2 regions of the Acidovorax sp. GW821-FHT10A04 genome follow, and region 2 is predicted to be linked to the other one. Evidence: riboswitches for the same ligand, from Rfam matches in the RefSeq annotation. Region 2 holds a riboswitch; the other holds the start of a gene.
What was found. A riboswitch is a leader RNA that binds a small molecule or an ion and turns the genes downstream of it on or off. The one in region 2 is predicted to bind glycine.
Positions count from the first base shown of each region.

Region 1: it holds a riboswitch for glycine, as region 2 does, so the genes downstream of both, AC07PF_RS18230 (D-amino acid dehydrogenase) here and gcvT (glycine cleavage system aminomethyltransferase GcvT) in region 2, are expected to answer to the same signal.

Region 1 covers NZ_JBWKNZ010000008.1:159,055-167,653, reverse strand. Annotated here, with positions in the region: gene AC07PF_RS18250 (ABC1 kinase family protein) at 1-1,276, shown strand, start outside; gene AC07PF_RS18245 (DUF6463 family protein) at 1,312-1,692, shown strand; gene AC07PF_RS18240 (YXWGXW repeat-containing protein) at 1,980-2,426, shown strand; gene AC07PF_RS18235 (YXWGXW repeat-containing protein) at 2,562-3,005, shown strand; glycine riboswitch at 3,187-3,295, shown strand; gene AC07PF_RS18230 (D-amino acid dehydrogenase) at 3,390-4,703, shown strand; gene sorU (SorU family sulfite dehydrogenase c-type cytochrome subunit) at 4,716-5,036, opposite strand; gene sorT (SorT family sulfite dehydrogenase catalytic subunit) at 5,050-6,264, opposite strand; gene AC07PF_RS18215 (rhodanese-like domain-containing protein) at 6,499-7,653, shown strand; gene AC07PF_RS18210 (FIST signal transduction protein) at 7,675-8,599, opposite strand, start outside.
Region 2 covers NZ_JBWKNZ010000011.1:200,154-208,752, reverse strand. Annotated here, with positions in the region: gene gcvP (aminomethyl-transferring glycine dehydrogenase) at 1-1,396, opposite strand, end outside; gene gcvH (glycine cleavage system protein GcvH) at 1,446-1,820, opposite strand; gene gcvT (glycine cleavage system aminomethyltransferase GcvT) at 1,894-3,036, opposite strand; glycine riboswitch at 3,087-3,211, opposite strand; glycine riboswitch at 3,225-3,315, opposite strand; gene AC07PF_RS22615 (TRAP transporter large permease) at 3,355-4,650, opposite strand; gene AC07PF_RS22610 (TRAP transporter small permease) at 4,647-5,159, opposite strand; gene AC07PF_RS22605 (TRAP transporter substrate-binding protein) at 5,365-6,339, opposite strand; gene AC07PF_RS22600 (Lrp/AsnC family transcriptional regulator) at 6,779-7,237, shown strand; gene AC07PF_RS22595 (LysR family transcriptional regulator) at 7,326-8,234, shown strand.

The sequences.
Region 1 (8,599 bases), on a different contig from region 2:
CATCACGGCCGCACGCCTGGGCCTGGCCCAACTGGGCCAGCGCATGCGGCCCGCCCACGCCGACGAAGTGGCACAGGCCGATGCCCAGGCCCGGCACGAGGCAACCCTGGGCCGCATCCTGTTCCAGGCCATGGGGCAGTTGCGCGGCACAGCGCTCAAGGTCTCGCAGATTCTGAGCATGGACAGCAGCTTCCTGCCCGAGGGCGTGCGGCGCGAGCTGGCGCGCGCCTGCCACCAGGCCACGCCGCTCAACCGCGCGCTGGTCGGCCGGGTGTTCCGCCAGGCCTTCGGGCAGGAGCCCGAGTCCTTGTTCACCCGCTTCGAGCCCCGGGCCTTTGCCGCCGCCAGCCTGGGCCAGGTGCACCGCGCCGAGCTGGCCGGGCACGGTGCCGTGGCGGTCAAGGTGCAGTACCCGGGCATTGCCACCACCATCGCCTCGGACATGCGCCTCTTGCGCACCACCTTGCGTGCCCTGGCGCACAGCGACCTGCCCCTGCCCGGCGATGTGGTGGTGGAGCGCGTGATGCAGGAGATCGAGCGCACGCTGCAGCGCGAGGTGGACTACCTGCACGAGGCCCGGCAACTGCAGTGGTTTGCCGAGCATGCGGCGCTGCCGGGCATCGTGCTGCCACAGCCCATTGCCTCGCACACGCGTGCGCAGGTGCTCACCCAGCAGTATCTGCCGGGCCTGCACCTGGCGGACTGGCTGGGCACCGAGCCCACGCAGGCCGCGCGCAACCAGGCCGGACAACTGCTCTGGGACTGGTTCATGCACTGCACCTTCGGCCTCGGCCACATGCATGCCGACCTGCACCCGGGCAACTTTCTGTTCCTGCCGGACGGGCAGCTCGGGGTGCTCGATTTCGGCTGCACGCGAGAGCTGTCGCCCGCGTTCCGCGGCGGGGTGCTGCAGGCCTGGCGCGCACTGCTGCAACCCGCATCGCCGAACCATGCCCAGGGCGTGCTGCAGGCCTACGTGGCGCTGGGGCTGGTCCATGCATCGATGGACCTCGCCACCTTCACCGACGAGCTGATGCCCGCCCTGTCGATCATGCAGGCCTGGCAGACCGAGCCCTTCACGGAGCCGGTCTTCGACTTCGCAGGCAAGAGCCGCCCGCCCGCCCCCGTGGCGGCGCAGCAAAAAGTGCTGGCCAGGCACCTGGCCGGCGTGCCACTCGAACTGCCGGCTTTCGAGCGCGCCTGGCTCGGGCTCATGCACCTGCTGACCGAGATCCGGGCGCAGGTCCACACGCAGGCCGATCGCTGGATCGGCTGACCATCCTACGTCCCCCGTACTACAAGGAGCCTTCCGTGCACAGCCTTCTCTGGTCCCTCTCCACCCTTGCGACCCGCCCCTGGAAGGGCTTCTGGCTGCTGGCCGTGGCCCTGCTGCACACGCTGGCGGCGGTCGTCCTGTTCGCCCCCCAGTGGCAGATCCTGTGGCAGCGTGGCGTGTTCAACGCCGTGGCAGACGACATGCACCTGGGCGCCGCCGTCTGGTTCCTGCTGTTCGGTGCCGTGCTGGCCCTGCTGGCATGGGAGGTGACGGCGCTCGAGCGCAGCCAGCCGGCCGAGGCGCTGCGGCCCATGGGCTGGTGCCTGCTGGCCCTGGTGCTGGCCGGCGTGGTGCTGATGCCGGTGTCGGGCTTCTGGCTGGTGCTGCCGCCGGCCTTGGCGCTGCTGGTCAGGTGAAATGCCCCCTGAGTCGCTTCGCGCCTTCCCCTCGAGGGGGACGCCCCCAGCGCGGCGGGGCAGCCCTTGCGCGGGGACGCTGGCGTGGGTCGCGCCAGTTTCATGCGCCCCGGGTGGCGCGCAGCGCAATGGACCGCCTGTGTGACATAAATCACGCTTTGGGTGCGCGAGCTGCGCCGCAGCAACACCCGCTTACAACTCTTCGCACGGGCACTACACCGGCTTGACGCAAAGCGCCCACGATCAAGGCTCCGGTTCCGCAAGGAATCATTTCCAAGGAGACCTTCATGGCCCGCATCGCCCTCGCCGTCGCTTCCCTGGCCTTGCTGTCGCTGGGTGCCGTTGCCCCGGCGCTGGCATCCCCCAGCGCCACCGTCGTCATCCAGACCGGCACCCCTTCTTCCTACTACCAGCATCCGGTGCAGCGCCCCGCCCTGGCCCCGCTGCAGGTCACCCCGGTGCAGTACCACGCGCCACCCCCACCCCGCTATGAAGCACCACCCCACGCACGCCGTGGCATGGCCTGGGTGCCCGGCCATTGGGAATGGCGCGGCGGCCGGCATGTGTGGATCCAGGGCTACTGGGTCAAGGCCCGCCCTGGCTATACCTACCGCGAGCCGCGCTGGGAAGAGCGCGATGGCCGCCACCACATGCGCCCCGGCGGCTGGGACCGTGACGGCGATGGCGTGCCCAACCGCCACGACCGCCGTCCGGACAACCCTTACCGCAACTGATGGCGGCAGGCCGGCTGCCCCACAGGTGCCGGCCCCGCCCGCCTACAGGGGGCAAGGTGCGGCGCCTACAGACCTGTCGCCACCGCTTGCCCACCATACAGAGGCGACACAACAACATTGAAAAAGGAGTCATCCATGGCTTACAAAACCACTTACGCAGCCCTCATCGCCACCACGCTGGCACTGGCAGGCCTCTCTTCGGTCGCCACGGCCCAGCCGGCGCACCAAGGCACCGTGGTGATCCAGTCGGGACCCCAGGGTTACCAGGTCATCCCTGCGCCACCGCCACCCCGCCGTGAAGCCGTGCCGCGCCCACGCCGTGGCCAGGTCTGGGAAGAGGGCCATTGGGATTGGCGTGGCGGCCGCCATGTGTGGGTCGCCGGCCACTGGGTGAAGGCCCGCCCCGGCTACGCTTACCGCCAGCCCACCTGGCAGGAACGCGACGGCCGCTGGGAAATGCGCCGTGGCGGCTGGGACCGTGACGGTGACGGCATTTCCAACCGCAACGACCGGGACCGCGATGGCGACGGCGTATCAAACCGCCGCGACAGCAACCCTGACAATCCCCGCCGCAACTGACGCTTGACCGGGTTAGCGCCCGGCCTTGTATCAGCAACGAACGCCGCACATTAGCTGCGGCGTTCGTCTTTGTGCGCCAGCGCCGCCCTAGAATGGCCTTCGCAGGAGAGCAGGCGGCAATGGCCGCTTCACCGAAGGCGCAAACTCCCATGCACGCTCAGGTTCCGTACTGCACCATTCATCAAGGCCGTCTGGAGAGCCGCTACGCCATGTAGCGCACCGAAGGAGCAAGCCGCAGCCCATGAGGGGCGGCGGTGAATCTCTCAGGTACCAAGGACAGGGGGAGCGGCAGCCGGGCAATGACGTGCCCGCTGCGCGCTATGGACACCCATACCCGCAGCGACATCGACAGGCCTGGCGATTGCCCTTCCAAAGGCTTTCAAAATGCGTGTGATCGTTCTTGGCGCCGGCCTGCTCGGCGTGACTTCGGCCTATTTCCTGCAACAGCTCGGCCACGAGGTGACCGTCATCGACCGCCAGGGTGCGCCCGGTGCGGAAACCAGTTTTGCCAACGGCGGCCAGATCTCGGTGAGCCATGCCGAGCCCTGGGCCAACCCGAGCGCGCCGCTCAAGGTGCTGCAGTGGCTGGGCAAGGAAGACGCCCCCCTGCTGTTCCGCATCCGCGCCGACATGCGCCAGTGGCTCTGGGGCCTGTCCTTCCTGCGCAACTGCACGCCCGCGCGCACGCGCCACAACATCGAGCAGATCGTGCGCCTGGGTACCTACAGCCGCGACACGCTGCAGCAGCTGCGCGCCGCCACCGGCATCGCCTACGACCAGCGCACGCAGGGCATCCTGCACTTCTACACCAACCAGAAGGAGTTCGACGGCGCCCTGGCCCCGGCCGAGCAGATGCGCCAGCTCGGCTGTGAACGCCAGGTGATCAGCGCCGACGAGGCGGTGCGCATCGAACCGGCCCTGGCCCACATCCGCCCGCAACTGGCCGGTGCCACCTACACCGCCGAGGACGAGTCGGGCGATGCCAACACTTTCACGCGCGAGCTGGCGCGCCTGTGCGAGGCCGCGGGCGTGCAGTTCCGCCTGGGCCAGCACATCACGGCGCTGCGCGAGGCGGGCGGGCGCATCGACCATGTGGAGGTGACCACGGCCGAAGGCCGCTTCGAGCGCGTGCACGGCGATGCCTTCGTGCTCGCCATGGGCTCGTTCAGCCCGCTGCTGGCGCAGCCGCTGGGCATCCGCCTGCCCATCTACCCGGCCAAGGGCTACTCGGTGACCATGCCGGTCAAGGACGCATCGATGGCGCACCAGGTGAGCCTCACCGACGACGAGTACAAGCTCGTGTTCTCGCGCTACACCAGCGAGCGCGGCGACCGCCTGCGCATTGCCGGCACGGCCGAGCTCAACGGCTACCACCGAGACCTGAACCAGGTGCGCTGCGACGCCATCGTGCGACGCGTGGAGCAGCTGTTCCCGGGGGCCGGCGATGCCAGCCAGGCGCAGTTCTGGACCGGCCTGCGCCCCGCCACGCCGAGCAATGTGCCGCTGATCGGCAAGACCAAGCTGGCCAACCTGTTCCTCAACACCGGCCACGGCACGCTGGGCTGGACGCATGCCTGCGGCTCGGGCAAGTCGCTGGCGCGCATCGTGAGCGGCCTGGCGCCCGAGCTGGACTTCGCGTTCACGGGCATGCCGCAGAGCAGCGTGCCCAGCCTGTTGCCTGCGGCGTCGAAGGCCTGAGCAAGCGCCGGGTCAGGGCGCGGCACCCGAGGCCTGCGCGACGAAGCTCGCCAGCGCCCGCATGTCCTTGTCGCTGAGCTTGTCGGCATAGGACGGCATGACACCGATGCCCGCCTTCAGCGCGCGCAGCACGCGCTCGGCGTTGGGCTTGAGTTCGTCGAGCACGGGCCCGACCTGGCCTTCGGCGCCCGCGGCCTGCAGCGTGTGGCACACGCTGCAGGCGGGCTGGATCTTGCCGAACAGTTCCTTGCCCCGCGCCAGTTCGCCGGCATCCGCGGCCCAGGCGCCGCCGCTTGCCAGCGCCAGCAGCACGGCGGTCAGCGCAGTACGCAAGGCGTGCGCCCCCTCACGCGACCACCACGGTCACACCGTGGTCACGCCAGCTCGTGTTGTTGTAGCCGCCCAGGTTCTCCTCGCGCTGCTCGGGCTGCACATGACCGGCGGTATCGGTGGCACGGCTGAGCAGTTCGTGCGAACCCGCCGCCAGCCGCACGGGCAGCACGAACTGGCGCCAGGCGAAGCGCCCCAGGTCGGGCCCGATGAGCTGGGCCGCCTGCCAGGTCTTGCCGCCATCGACGGACACCTCCACGCCCTTCACGCCGCGCGTGCCGCCAAACGCCACGCCATGCACCTGCACCAGCCCGGCCTTGAGCGTGCCCTGCTCGGGCAGGGGGCCGTTGATCCAGGACTTGGTCGTCATCTCCCACACCGAGGGCTGCTCGGGGCTGGCCTTGGTGCCGGGGGGCGACATGCGGTAGCCGTGCGACATGATGCGCGCCTGGGACTGCTCGGCGCCGAAGGCCACGCGCTTGACGTACTTGATGTTGTTCACACCCTGGTAGCCCGGCACGATCAGGCGCAGCGGTCCGCCATGCGCCAGCGGCATCGGCTCGCCGTTCATCTCCCAGGCCAGGATGGCATCGTCCAGCGCCTGGATGGGCACCGAGCGCTCGACCACCACCGTGAGCGGGTCCACGCCCTCGGGCAGCTTCTCGCCGCCCGTGCCGGTGAGGTAGGCGACACCGCCCGCCAGCCCGCCCAGGGCGGCCACCACATTGCGCAGCGGCACGCCGCTCCAGACCACGCAACCCGCGGCGCCCACCGTCCACGGCGTGCCGCTGGGCTTGCTGGGGAAAAAGCCGCGCCCGTTGCCCGAACATTGCAGCACCGTGGTCACGGTCTCGATGCCCAAGGTCCGCAATTCGGCCAGGGTCAGCGCGCGCGGTGCCTTCACGCCCTCGATGGAAACACTCCAGGCATCGCGGTCGGCCACGATGGCGGTATCGGGCGCAGGCAGGTTGTTGCGGATGTACAGCTGGCTCGATGGCGTGACCACCCCCGTGCCGAAGGCCGCCCGGCGCGTCTCCAGGGTGCTGCTGCTGTGCACGATCAGGCTGCCTGGGTTCTTCCATCCCGCATAGGCGGGCAGCGGCTTGGCCGCCGCAGCCGGTGCGGGCTGGGCATGCGCGCCCCGGGTCCATGCGGCCAGCCCCAGGGCGCTGAGTGCGGCAGCACTGCCGGTGAGCAGGTGTCGGCGCGGCAGGGTCACGGGATTCTTCATGGAACGGTCCTCCGGGGGTTGGTCAGGCTCAGGTGTTTTTCCGCTGCACGCACCGGTCATGGGAGACCGCCAGCAGGCGCGGGGCATGTCCCATTCTGGTATGGCCGCTGCGGTTTGCCCCTGCGGGTTTTGGAGAGCAGGTGTAAGAAATGGCAACAACCCGCGCAAGGACGTGTGCTGCGTAGCGCCCTGGTGCACATTTGACATCGGCTGACAGACCCCGGAGGAGACACCATGTACCGCACCACACGCCATGCCCTGCTGTCCCTGTTGCTGCTATCGCTCGGTCCCCTGGCCCAGGCCCAGATCACGGCCATCGTGGCCGTGGAGCCCACGGCCAAGAAGGCGGCGCACAGCATCCTGCGCAGCGCCTTCGAATCAGGCCTGTCCAAGGCCGCCGGCCTGCCGGCCACCGTGGCCACCAGCGAAGACCTGGCCGATGTGATGCGCGCCACGCGCAGCGCGGGCTACGACGTGTTCATCGGCCCGGCCCAGGTGGCGGCCTCGGCGCTGCAGCGCGGTTACGAGCTCGTGGGCGCGACCCAGAAATCGGACCAGTACCTGCTCGTGGGCTCGGCCCAGGTGGTCAACGTGGCCGCGATGAAGGGGCTGCGCCTTTACCTGCCCCAGCAGGATTCGATCTACACCTACATGGCACGCGGCATGCTCAACGAAGCCGGCCTGTCGTTCCAGGACCTCAAGTCGGTGCTGCACGAGAAGCACCCGCAGGCCGGACTCAGCGCGCTGGTGCTGGGCAGTACCGATGCCACCGTGGTGCGCGCCGACGACTGGGCCGAATGGTCTGCCATCCACAAGGGCCAGGCACAGGTGCTGGCCACTTCGCAGCCGGTGCCGGGCGGCTTCTCGATCACGGTGAAGAAGGACCTGCCCGCCGACGTCAAGGCGCGCCTGGCGCAGTGGTTCGCAGCAGGCACGGGAGCGGGGCTGGCCCCCGTGGCCCTGCGACCCCAGGCGCAAGAGTACCGCCGCGTGGCGGAGCTCGGCCTGTTCACCCCCAACAGCCTGCCTGGCGTGAACCGCATCACGGCGCGCGAGGCGCAGAAGCTGCAGGCAGAAGGCGCCGTGGTGGTCGACACGCGCACCGAAAAGGAATTCAAGGCCAAGCGCATCCGCGGTGCCGTGTTCGCGGCCTACGTGGAAAAGAGCCTCAAGGACGTGGCCTTCAATGCCGCCCAGGACGACTTCCAGGCCCTGGAGAAAGTGGACCGCAGCAAGCCCGTGATCTTTGCCTGCAACGGGGCCGAATGCTGGAAGTCCTACAAGGCGGCCAAGGTGGCGGCCAGCAAGGGCTACAAGACGGTGTACTGGCTGCGCGGCGGCCTGCCCGAGTGGGACGCCGACGGGCTTCCGACCGAAAGCAGCAGCTGAGGCCGGCCGTGGCCCGGCCGCTCAGGTGAAGACCGTGAGCACCCCGGTATAGCCGTACAGGTGGTGGTGCGCGATCTCGCCACCGGCAAAGAAGCCGGCCAGCGGCACGTCGCCCAGCGCATGCCGCACGATCTGCAGTTCAGCGCTGGTCCCGCCGAAATGCGGCCCCCCCCGGCCTGAGCAGCTCACGTAGATGGCGCCGCGAATGCGCCGCCCGGGCTGCGTCGCCGCCCGGCCCTGGGCGCCCGTTGCGGGTGCAGGGGCCTTCGTCGCAGCGTCCGCGTGGCCCGCCTCCAGCGGCGCGGGCTCCAGTTCCTCGGGTTCGAGTTCCTCTCGGATCTCGGCGCAGATGCGCATCAGGTCGGCGCGTGCCGCCGCCACGTTGCGCTGGCAGAAAGCCAGGTGCATGCCGGGCTCCACCTTGTCACCGAGCGCGACGCCACGGCGCGCCCCGTCGAGCCCCACGATGTGGCGCACGCGGGTGTCGGTGCCGAAGTGGCCGGTGCGCTGCTGGCCCTGGGGCTGGGCCCCGGCTTCCACCAGCCCGGCCAGCGTGGCGCGCACCTTGCGCAGCGCGGGTTGCGGATCGCCGTCGAGCGACACCTCCAGCGTGTCGAGCAGCACGTCGAGCGCGGGCTCGCCATCGAGCTGCAGCACCACGTTCTCGTGCGCGGCGGTCACGCTGCGCAACGGCCCCACGGGCTGGCAGCCCTGGGTGACGCGCGAGACCAGGGCCACCCCGGCGCCGAAGGCCACGCCCGACAGGCCACCATCGAAGACCCCGCCAGCGCCGCCCTGCCCGGCGATGTTGCCGTCGCCAGCGACCGCGAACTGCACGCCCGCGCCCCGGCTGGCGCTCAGGCCGCCGAACAGGTAGCCGGTCTCGGTGCGGCCGGCCATCTCGGCCAGCAGCTCAGCCAGTTCGGGCGTGTGGCCGTCGGCATGC
Region 2 (8,599 bases):
GCTCCACGCCCTTCTCGAAGGCGTCGAAGGTCGGCAGGGCCTGGCCGTCCTTGGCGAAGACCTTCCACAGAAGGGCGATGTCGGCACGCGTGGTGGTCTCGTCGAGCGAGATGCACAGGTAGTGCTCGAAGTACACGCGCAGGTTGGCGCCCAGCTGCACGGCGCGCGCGGCGATGGCCTGGGTGGCGCCGTCGGTCTTGAGCGTCAGGGTGTCGAACGTCGCCTGCGGACGCACGGGCGCACCCAGCTGCTCCAGCCCCTTGGCCAGGATGGCGGTGTAGCTGGCCACGCGCTGGGCGATGCGCTTCAAGCCCTCGGGGCCGTGGTACACGGCGTACATGCTGGCCACCACGGCCGGCAGCACCTGGGCCGTGCAGATGTTGGAAGTCGCCTTTTCGCGGCGGATGTGCTGCTCGCGCGTCTGCAGCGCCAGGCGGTAGGCGGGCTTGCCATGGGTGTCCACGCTCACACCGACCAGGCGGCCAGGCAGGGAGCGCTTGAACTCATCGCGGCAGGCCATGTAGGCGGCGTGCGGGCCGCCCGCGCCCATGGGCATGCCAAAGCGCTGGGTGGTGCCTACGACGATGTCGGCGCCCCATTCGCCGGGCGGTGTGATCAGGGTCAGCGCCAGCAGGTCGGCGGCGGCGATGAAGGCGGCCTGCTTGCCATGGGCCTTCTCCACGTCGGCGCGCAGCTCGTCGATGCGGCCGCTGGTGGCGGGGTACTGGGCCAGCACGGCAAAGTATTCGCCGTCGAGCGCGGCATGCCACTCGGGCGCGGAATTGGCCAGCACCACCTCGATGTTGAGCGGCTTGGCACGGGTCTGGATGACCTCGATGGTCTGCGGATGCGCGTCACCGGCGACGATGAAGCGGTTGCTCTTGCTCTTGACCGAGCGCTTGGCCAGCGTCATGGCCTCGGCCGCGGCCGTGGCCTCGTCGAGCATGGAGGCGTTGGCAATCGGCATGCCGGTCAGGTCGCAGACCATGGTCTGGAAGTTGACCAGGGCCTCCATGCGGCCCTGCGAGATCTCGGCCTGGTAGGGCGTGTAGGCCGTGTACCAGGCCGGGTTCTCGAGGATGTTGCGCAGGATCACGCCCGGCGTGTGCGTGCCGTAGTAGCCCTGGCCGATGAAGCTCTTGAGCACCTGGTTCTTGCCTGCCATGGCCTTGAGCTCCGCCAGGGCCGCCGCCTCCGTCACGGGGGGGGGCAGGTCCATGGCCGTGCTGCGTGCAATCGAGCGCGGCACGATGCTCTCGATGAGGGCGCGGCGCGAGGCCTCGCCGATCACCGACAGCATGTGCGCTTCGTCGGCCGCGTCGATGCCGATGTGGCGGGGCAGGAATTCGGTGGCGTTTTCGAGCGCGCCGAGCGGCAGGGCGGATTGCATCAACATGGGGCAGGTCTCAGGCTTCTTGAGGAGAGGGCGGGGCGTTCAGCGCGCCTCAGGCGTTCTTGGCGAACTCGGTGTAGTCGGTCTCGGACAGCAGCGCGTCGAGCTGGCCGGCATCGCTGAGCTTGACCTTGAAGAACCAGCCCGCGTTCAGGGGATCGGAATTGGCCAGCGACGGATCGGCGCGCAGGGCTTCGTTGACTTCGACGATCTCGCCGGAAACGGGCATGTACACGTCGGCGGCGGCCTTCACGGACTCGACCACGCCGGCGACTTCGCCCTGGGCGAAGCTCTTGCCCACTTCGGGCAGGTCCACGAACACCACGTCACCCAGGGCATCCTGGGCGTGCACGGTGATGCCCACGACGGCGGAGTCGGCGTCGGCGGCGTTGATCCATTCGTGGTCTTTGGAGAATTTGACGGTCATGGGGAAAGCTCCTGGGGCTTTGAAAAATGAAGGAATCTGCAATGTAGCGGGCCGGGCCCGCAGCGGTGTGAAATCAGCCGCGGAAATAGTTGGCAGGCGTGAACGGCATGGCGCGCACTTCCATGGCCACGGCCTTGCCGCGCACGATGGCGTTCACGCGGGTGCCGATGGCGGCAAACGCGGGGCTCACGTAGCCCATGGCCACGGGCTCGTTCACCGTGGGGCCTAAGAGGCCGCTGGTGACCTCGCCGATCTTCTGGCCATCGGTGCTCTGCAATTCGGTGTGCTCGCGCACGGGCACGCGCTCCAGCGCCACCAGGCCCACGCGCTTGCGTGGCAGGCTGGTGGGGTTGTCGATCTGTGCCAGCACCTTGTCGGCACCGGGGAAGCCGCCTGCGCGCGCGCCGCCGGTGCGGCGCACCTTCTGGATCGCCCAGTTCAGCGCTGCCTCGGGCGGGGTGGTGGTGGTGTCGATGTCGTTGCCGTACAGGCACAGGCCGGCTTCCAGGCGCAGCGAGTTGCGTGCGCCCAGGCCGATGGGCTTGACCTCGGGCTGTGCCAGCAGGGCGCGGGCCAGCGTGTCGGCCTGGGCCGCGGGTACCGAGATCTCGAAACCGTCCTCGCCCGTGTAGCCGCTGCGCGTCACGAAGCAGTCGCAGCCGGCGATGGTGTAGCTGCCGCCGGTCATGAACACCAGCTTCTCGATGCCAGGGGCCAGGCGCGCCAGTGCGGTTACGGCCTGCGGGCCCTGCAGCGCCAGGAGGGCATGGTCGGGCATGGGCACCACGTCGCAGCGCTGGCCGATGCGCGCCTGGATGTGTGCGATGTCCCCGACCTTGCAGGCACCGTTGACGATCACGAACAGCGTGTCGTTGCCCTGGTTGAAGAACATCAGGTCGTCGATGATGGTGCCTTCGTCGGTCAGCAGCAGGCCGTAGCGCTGCTTGCCCACGGGCAGGTCGACCACGTCCACGGGCACCAGCGTCTCGAAGGCCGCGGCGGCATCCGGGCCGACGAGCTGGAGCTGGCCCATGTGCGATACGTCGAACAGACCGGCTGCGGTGCGGGTGTGCACATGCTCGGCCATCAGGCCGGCGGGGTACTGCACGGGCATGGAATAGCCGGCGAACGGCACCATGCGGGCGCCCAGCTCCAGGTGCAGGGCGTTCAGGGGCGTGGTGAGCAGGGGGGCTGCGGTAGCGGCAGGGGCAGACATGGGGCGGACTCCGGGCAAATGAAAGCCGCAACCCGTGCATGGATTGCGGGATTTGCCCTGCTGTCCGCTTTACCTGAGAGATTCACCGCACCACCCTGGCTGGCGGCTGCGGCTTGCTCCTTCGGTGGATGGCCTGCGCTGTGCTGCGCGGCCACCTCTCTCCAGCAAGGGAACGCCTGCATCCCTGCAGGCGCTTGCCAGTCCTTTTGCCTGAGCGTTCGGGGTGTCCCTGCGCCTTCGGCGGCCCCCGCGAAGGGGACTCTCTCCTGACGGGCGCAAGTATATCCGCTGGAGGGCAGCGTCGGGCCAACAGCCTCGCTACTTGATGAACCCGAGCACCTTGGGCAGCCAGGTCGACAGCTGCGGGATGAAGGTCAGCACCACCAGCACCACGCCATGGGCCCAGAGGAAGGGCACCAGCTCGCGCACCAGTTGCGACATGGGCACGCGCGAGACGTTGCAGGTGACGAACAGCAGCCCGCCCACGGGCGGCGTGATCATGCCCAGCGTGAGGTTGTAGATCACCACCATCGCGAAGTGGATCGGGTCGATCCCCAGCTTCACGGCCACGGGCGCGAGGATGGGGGCGAGCACCATCACGCCCGGCAGCGGCTCGATGAAGATGCCGAACAGCAGCAAGAAGATGTTCACGATGATCAGGAACATCCATGGTGAGAGGTTCATGCCCACCAGCCAGTCGGCCATCTGCTGCGGAATGCCCTCGATGGTCAGGATCCACGCGAACGCGGCCGACAGCCCGATGATGATCAGCACCGAGGCCGACAGCAGGGCCGAGCGCGCCAGGATGTCGGGCAGCGCCTTCCACTGCAGCGTGCGGTAGACGAACTTGCCGCACACCAGCGCATAGAACACCGCCACCACCGAAGCCTCGGTGGGCGTGAACCAGCCGGCGCGCATGCCGCCCAGGATCACCACTGGCAGCAGGATGGCAGGCAGCGCCTTCCAGGTGGTCTGCAGGATCTCGGCCAGGGGCGGCATCCGGCCGTCGCCCTTGTAGTTGCGCTTCTTGGAGACATGGAAGTTCACGACGCACATGGCCACCGCGATCAGCAGGCCCGGCAGCAGGCCGGCCACGAACAGTGCGCCCACCGAGACGGTCTCGTCCTGCAGCGCATAGATGATCATGATGATGGACGGCGGGATGATGGGCCCGACGATGGCGGTGGAGGCCGTGAGCGCCGCCGCGTACGAGCGGTCGTAGCCGGCCTTGTCCATCATGCGGATCAGCATCGAGCCCGGGCCCGCCGCATCGGCCAGCGCCGAGCCCGAGATGCCCGAGAAGAAGGTCAGCGAGACCACGTTGGTGTAACCCAGCCCGCCGCGCTTGTGGCCCACGAACTGGCCGGCAAAGCGCAGCAGCACCTCGGTCAGCGAGCCGCCGCTCATGAGTTCGGCCGCGAGGATGAAGAAGGGCACGGCCATCAGCGGAAAGCTGTCGATGCCGGTGAAGGTCTCCTTGAGCAGCACCATCAGCGGGTAGCTCTCGGCCAGGATCAGCGTGGCCGCGGTGGACAGGCCCAGCGCAAACGCCACGGGCACGCCCATGGCCAGGAACAGGCAGGCCGATACGATGAGGATGATGGACGCGCTCATAGGGAGGCACTCGCATTCGCATCGAAGTGCGCGTCGGCCGCGAACGTGCGGTCCATGACGTAGCCGCGCACGATGAACAGGAAGTGCACGATGAGCAGCACGCCGCCGATCAGCATGGCGCTGTAGATGTAGGCAAACGGGACCTGCGTCACGGCCGTCATCTGGAACATGGTGCGCTGCATGTACAGCCAGCCGTACCAGACCATGAAGCCGAAGAAGGCGAACAGCAATGCCGCGACCACGGCACGCAGGGCGATGGCACCGGCGCGGGGCAGGGCGTCCTGCAGGTTCTCCACCGCGATGTGGCCGCCATAGCGCAGCACGGGGCCGGCGCCCAGGAAGGTCAGCCAGATCATCATGTGGCGCGACACCTCCTCGGCCCATTCGAGCGAGTTGTGGGTGACGTAGCGCATCACCACGTTGGTGAAGATGATGATGGACATGGCCGCCAGCAGCAGGATCAATGCCCAGCGGTTGGCGGCCAGAAAATAGCGTTCGAAGGTTTTCACGGGACGGTCTTGGACAAGGGCGTACAGGGTCAAAGCAAAAGCGCCCGGCGCCTTGTGTGGGCCGGGCGATGCGGGGCGCGGGTCAAGAGCGGCTCAAACAGCCCAGCGAAGCGGTCCTGGCTAGGCGTTGCGTCGCAGACAGTACAACCAGTACGGCAAGACGCAGCAACGACGCCAGGAGGGCTGTGTGAGTCGCTCAAAAGAGTTAACGAACGTCCTGGATCTTCTTGATGTTGTCCGCTCCGAACTCCTTGGCATAGCCGACATAGGCGGGCTTGAGTGCCTCGCGGAAGGCGGCACCGTCCACCGTCTTGATGACCTTCATGCCCTGCTGCTCGAGCAGGGCGATGCCGTTGTTCTCGTCGTCGTTGACCTTCTTGCGCTGGGCCACCGAGGCGCTCTTGGCGGCGTCGGTGAAGACCTTCTTGTCCGCGTCATTGAGCTTGTTCCAGACCTTGGGCGAGAGCAGCAGCAGCGCCGGAGAATACACGTGGCCGGTCAGCGACAGGTGCTTTTGCACCTGCGAGAACTTGGCCGACAGGATCACGGGGATGGGGTTCTCCTGGCCGTCCACCGTGCCCTGCTGCATGGCGCCGAACAGCTCGGGGAAGGCCATGGGCGTCGGCAGGATGCCGAAGGTGCGGTAGCCGTCCATGTGCACCTTGTTTTCCATGGTGCGCATCTTCAGGCCCTTGGCATCGTCGGGCTTGATGATGTCGCGCTTGCTGTTGGTCATGTGGCGGAAACCGTTTTCCGTCCACGCCAGCGCGATGATGCCCTTGCTCGGGAACTTGGTCAGGATGTCCTGGCCGATGGGGCCGTCCATCACCTTGCGCGCGTGGTCGTAGTCGCGGAACAGGAAGGGGATGTCGACGATCTTCACTTCGGGCACGAAGTTGCCCACGGGGCCGGTGGAGGTGTTCACCAGGTCCTGCGTGCCGAGCTGGATGGCTTCGATCTGCTCACGCTCGCCGCCCAGCGCGGAGTTGGGGAAGTACTGGCACTTGTAGCGCCCCTGCGTGCCCTTCTCGACTTCGTCGCAGAAGACCTTGGAGCCCACGCCGTAGTGCGAATCGGGCGCCGTGGCGTAGCCGATCTTGAGCGTGGTGGTCTGCGCGCTGGCGGTGGCCATCAAGCCGAGCGCAAGGCCCAGGCCCGCAGCGAGGGAAGTCAATTGCATGGTGTCTCCTGTAAGTATGTTTCTGGCCGGGGTCCGTGGCGTGCCCGGGTGGCGGTGCAGCACGGAACCGCAGCCTCAAAAATTATGGCGCTGCAGCATGGCGCCGGGCATCGGGGTTTGTGCTGGTAAGCGTGCTTATCAACGCCATGAATCCGTGCCAATGGTCGCTTGGGCGACAAAGTGGGCTGATCGCCAGGGAGAAGGCGGTGCGAGAGGGGGAGGACGGGTGGAGGCCATGCTGCTCCGGTGCGGTTTGCCAAGTGCCCCGGTCTGGCGGTAACCAGTCCGGGGCCCTGTCAGTTTGTGCGCTCCGGTAAGAGCGCCTTGATGTCCAAAGTATGCGCTGCAAGGCGCAGCAGTTCTTTCCATTTTTCGCTCGATATTCCAATAATGCAGAAAAATTTGCTGCATATGTAGAAATTCATGAATAATTGGGGCCATGGATCGCTTGGACAGAAAAATTCTCGCTGTGCTGCAGGGCGATGCACGCGCCAGCCTGCAGGAGATCGGCCAGACCGTGGGCCTGAGTCCCTCGCCGTGCTGGGGCCGCATCAAGAAGATGGAGGAGGCCGGTGTCATCCAGGGCTACACCGTGCGGCTCAACCCGCAGGCGCTGGGCCTGTCGGACACGGTGCTGGTGCAGGTCACGCTCGACAGCCATTCGGACAACACGCTCGAGAAGTTCGGCGAAACGCTGGCCAGCATCCCCGAGGTGATCGAGGCGCACCTGGTCTCGGGCGACTACGACTACCTGCTGCGCGTGGTGGTCAAGGACACGCGCGACTACGAGCGCCTGCTGCGCGAGAAGCTCTACAAGATCAAGGGCATACGCCACAGCCGTTCGAGCTTCGTGCTGCGCACGCTCAAGAAGGCCGACCTGCCGTTGTTCGCGGAATAGGGCAGGCCGCTGCGCCACTGGCACGTTCGGTGCTCCGCAGCTTCCTGGCAGGCGCACAATCCTGGCGCCGCCGCCCCACGGAAAAACCATGAATCTGCGTTTCGTCGAAGCCTTCTACTGGGTTGCCTCCCTGCGCAGCGTGACGCGCGCTGCCGAGAAGCTGTTCCTCACCCAGTCGGCCATGTCCAGCCGCGTGGCCGCGCTGGAAGAGGAGCTCGGCGTGCTGCTGCTCGACCGCAGCGACAAGCGCTTCAAGCTCACGGTGGCGGGCACGCGCTTTCTCACCTACGCCAAGCGCATGCTGGAGTTGCAGCGCCAGCTCAAGGCCGAGATGGGCTCGGGCGCGCCCATGGAGGTCTCCATCCGCCTGGGGGCCATTGAATCGGTGCTGCACTCCTGGCTGATCCCGTGGATCGAACAGCTGCGCAAGGACAACCCGCTGCTGGAGCTCGAACTCACGGTGGAGACCACGCCCGTGCTGCTCGACCAGATCCGCCGCGGCGCGCTGGACACGGTGTTCGCCGCGCTGCCGGCGTCGGCCGAGGGCATCCGCACGCAGGCACTCACCCCCATGGAGATGGTCTTCGTGGGCAACAGCACCCTGCACCGCAAGCGGCGCTATGCGCTCGCGGATTTTGCCGAGACCGACATCCTCACTTTCCAGCGCGGCTCGCAGCCGCATGTCTCGCTGCTCGACGTGCTGCGCCAGGCACAGGTGGAGCCGCGCTGCGTGCACACCATCTCCTCGATCTCGGCCATGGTGCAACTGGTGCAGGGCGGCTTCGGCGTGGCCACGCTGCCGCGCCAGGCCGTGCAGCGGCTGCTGGCGTTCCCCGATCTGCGCCCGCTGGCCTGCGAGGCCGAGCTGCGCCCGCTGCCCATCCACCTGAGCTACCGCGAAGACCCCTCTTCGCCGGCCGTGGAGGGCGTGGTCCGCTCGGCCCTGGCCTTCGTCGAGCTGCAGGCCGAGCGCAGCAAGGGCCGCGCCAAAAGCTGAAGCCTGGCTGACAAGGCGCACCGGGCGCTGCTTCGGCGCAGGCCTGTCGGCTGCCGCGCAGCGGTTTGCCCCCCCGTTTTCGGGCACCCGGCAGGTCCTGGGCCGCCGCTTCGGACCGGCCGTGCCTGTTGTTGGTGCAGCCTGGCGACGGCATGCAGGCCCCCGCGCTCGTCCCTGCCAGGGATCGATGGGCACTCGCCCGCCCGTGTCCCCATCCACCGTCACCGCCGTGGAGCGCCGCTCTCGCCGACATGCACACGCGTTCCAGAGCGGCCGAAGTGCCCACTTTCTGCTCCCCTAGGGTTTTCACTTAGCACCAAGTTGGGTGAACTGTGCTCCAGCGCAGTGCATCGAAAAAATCGATG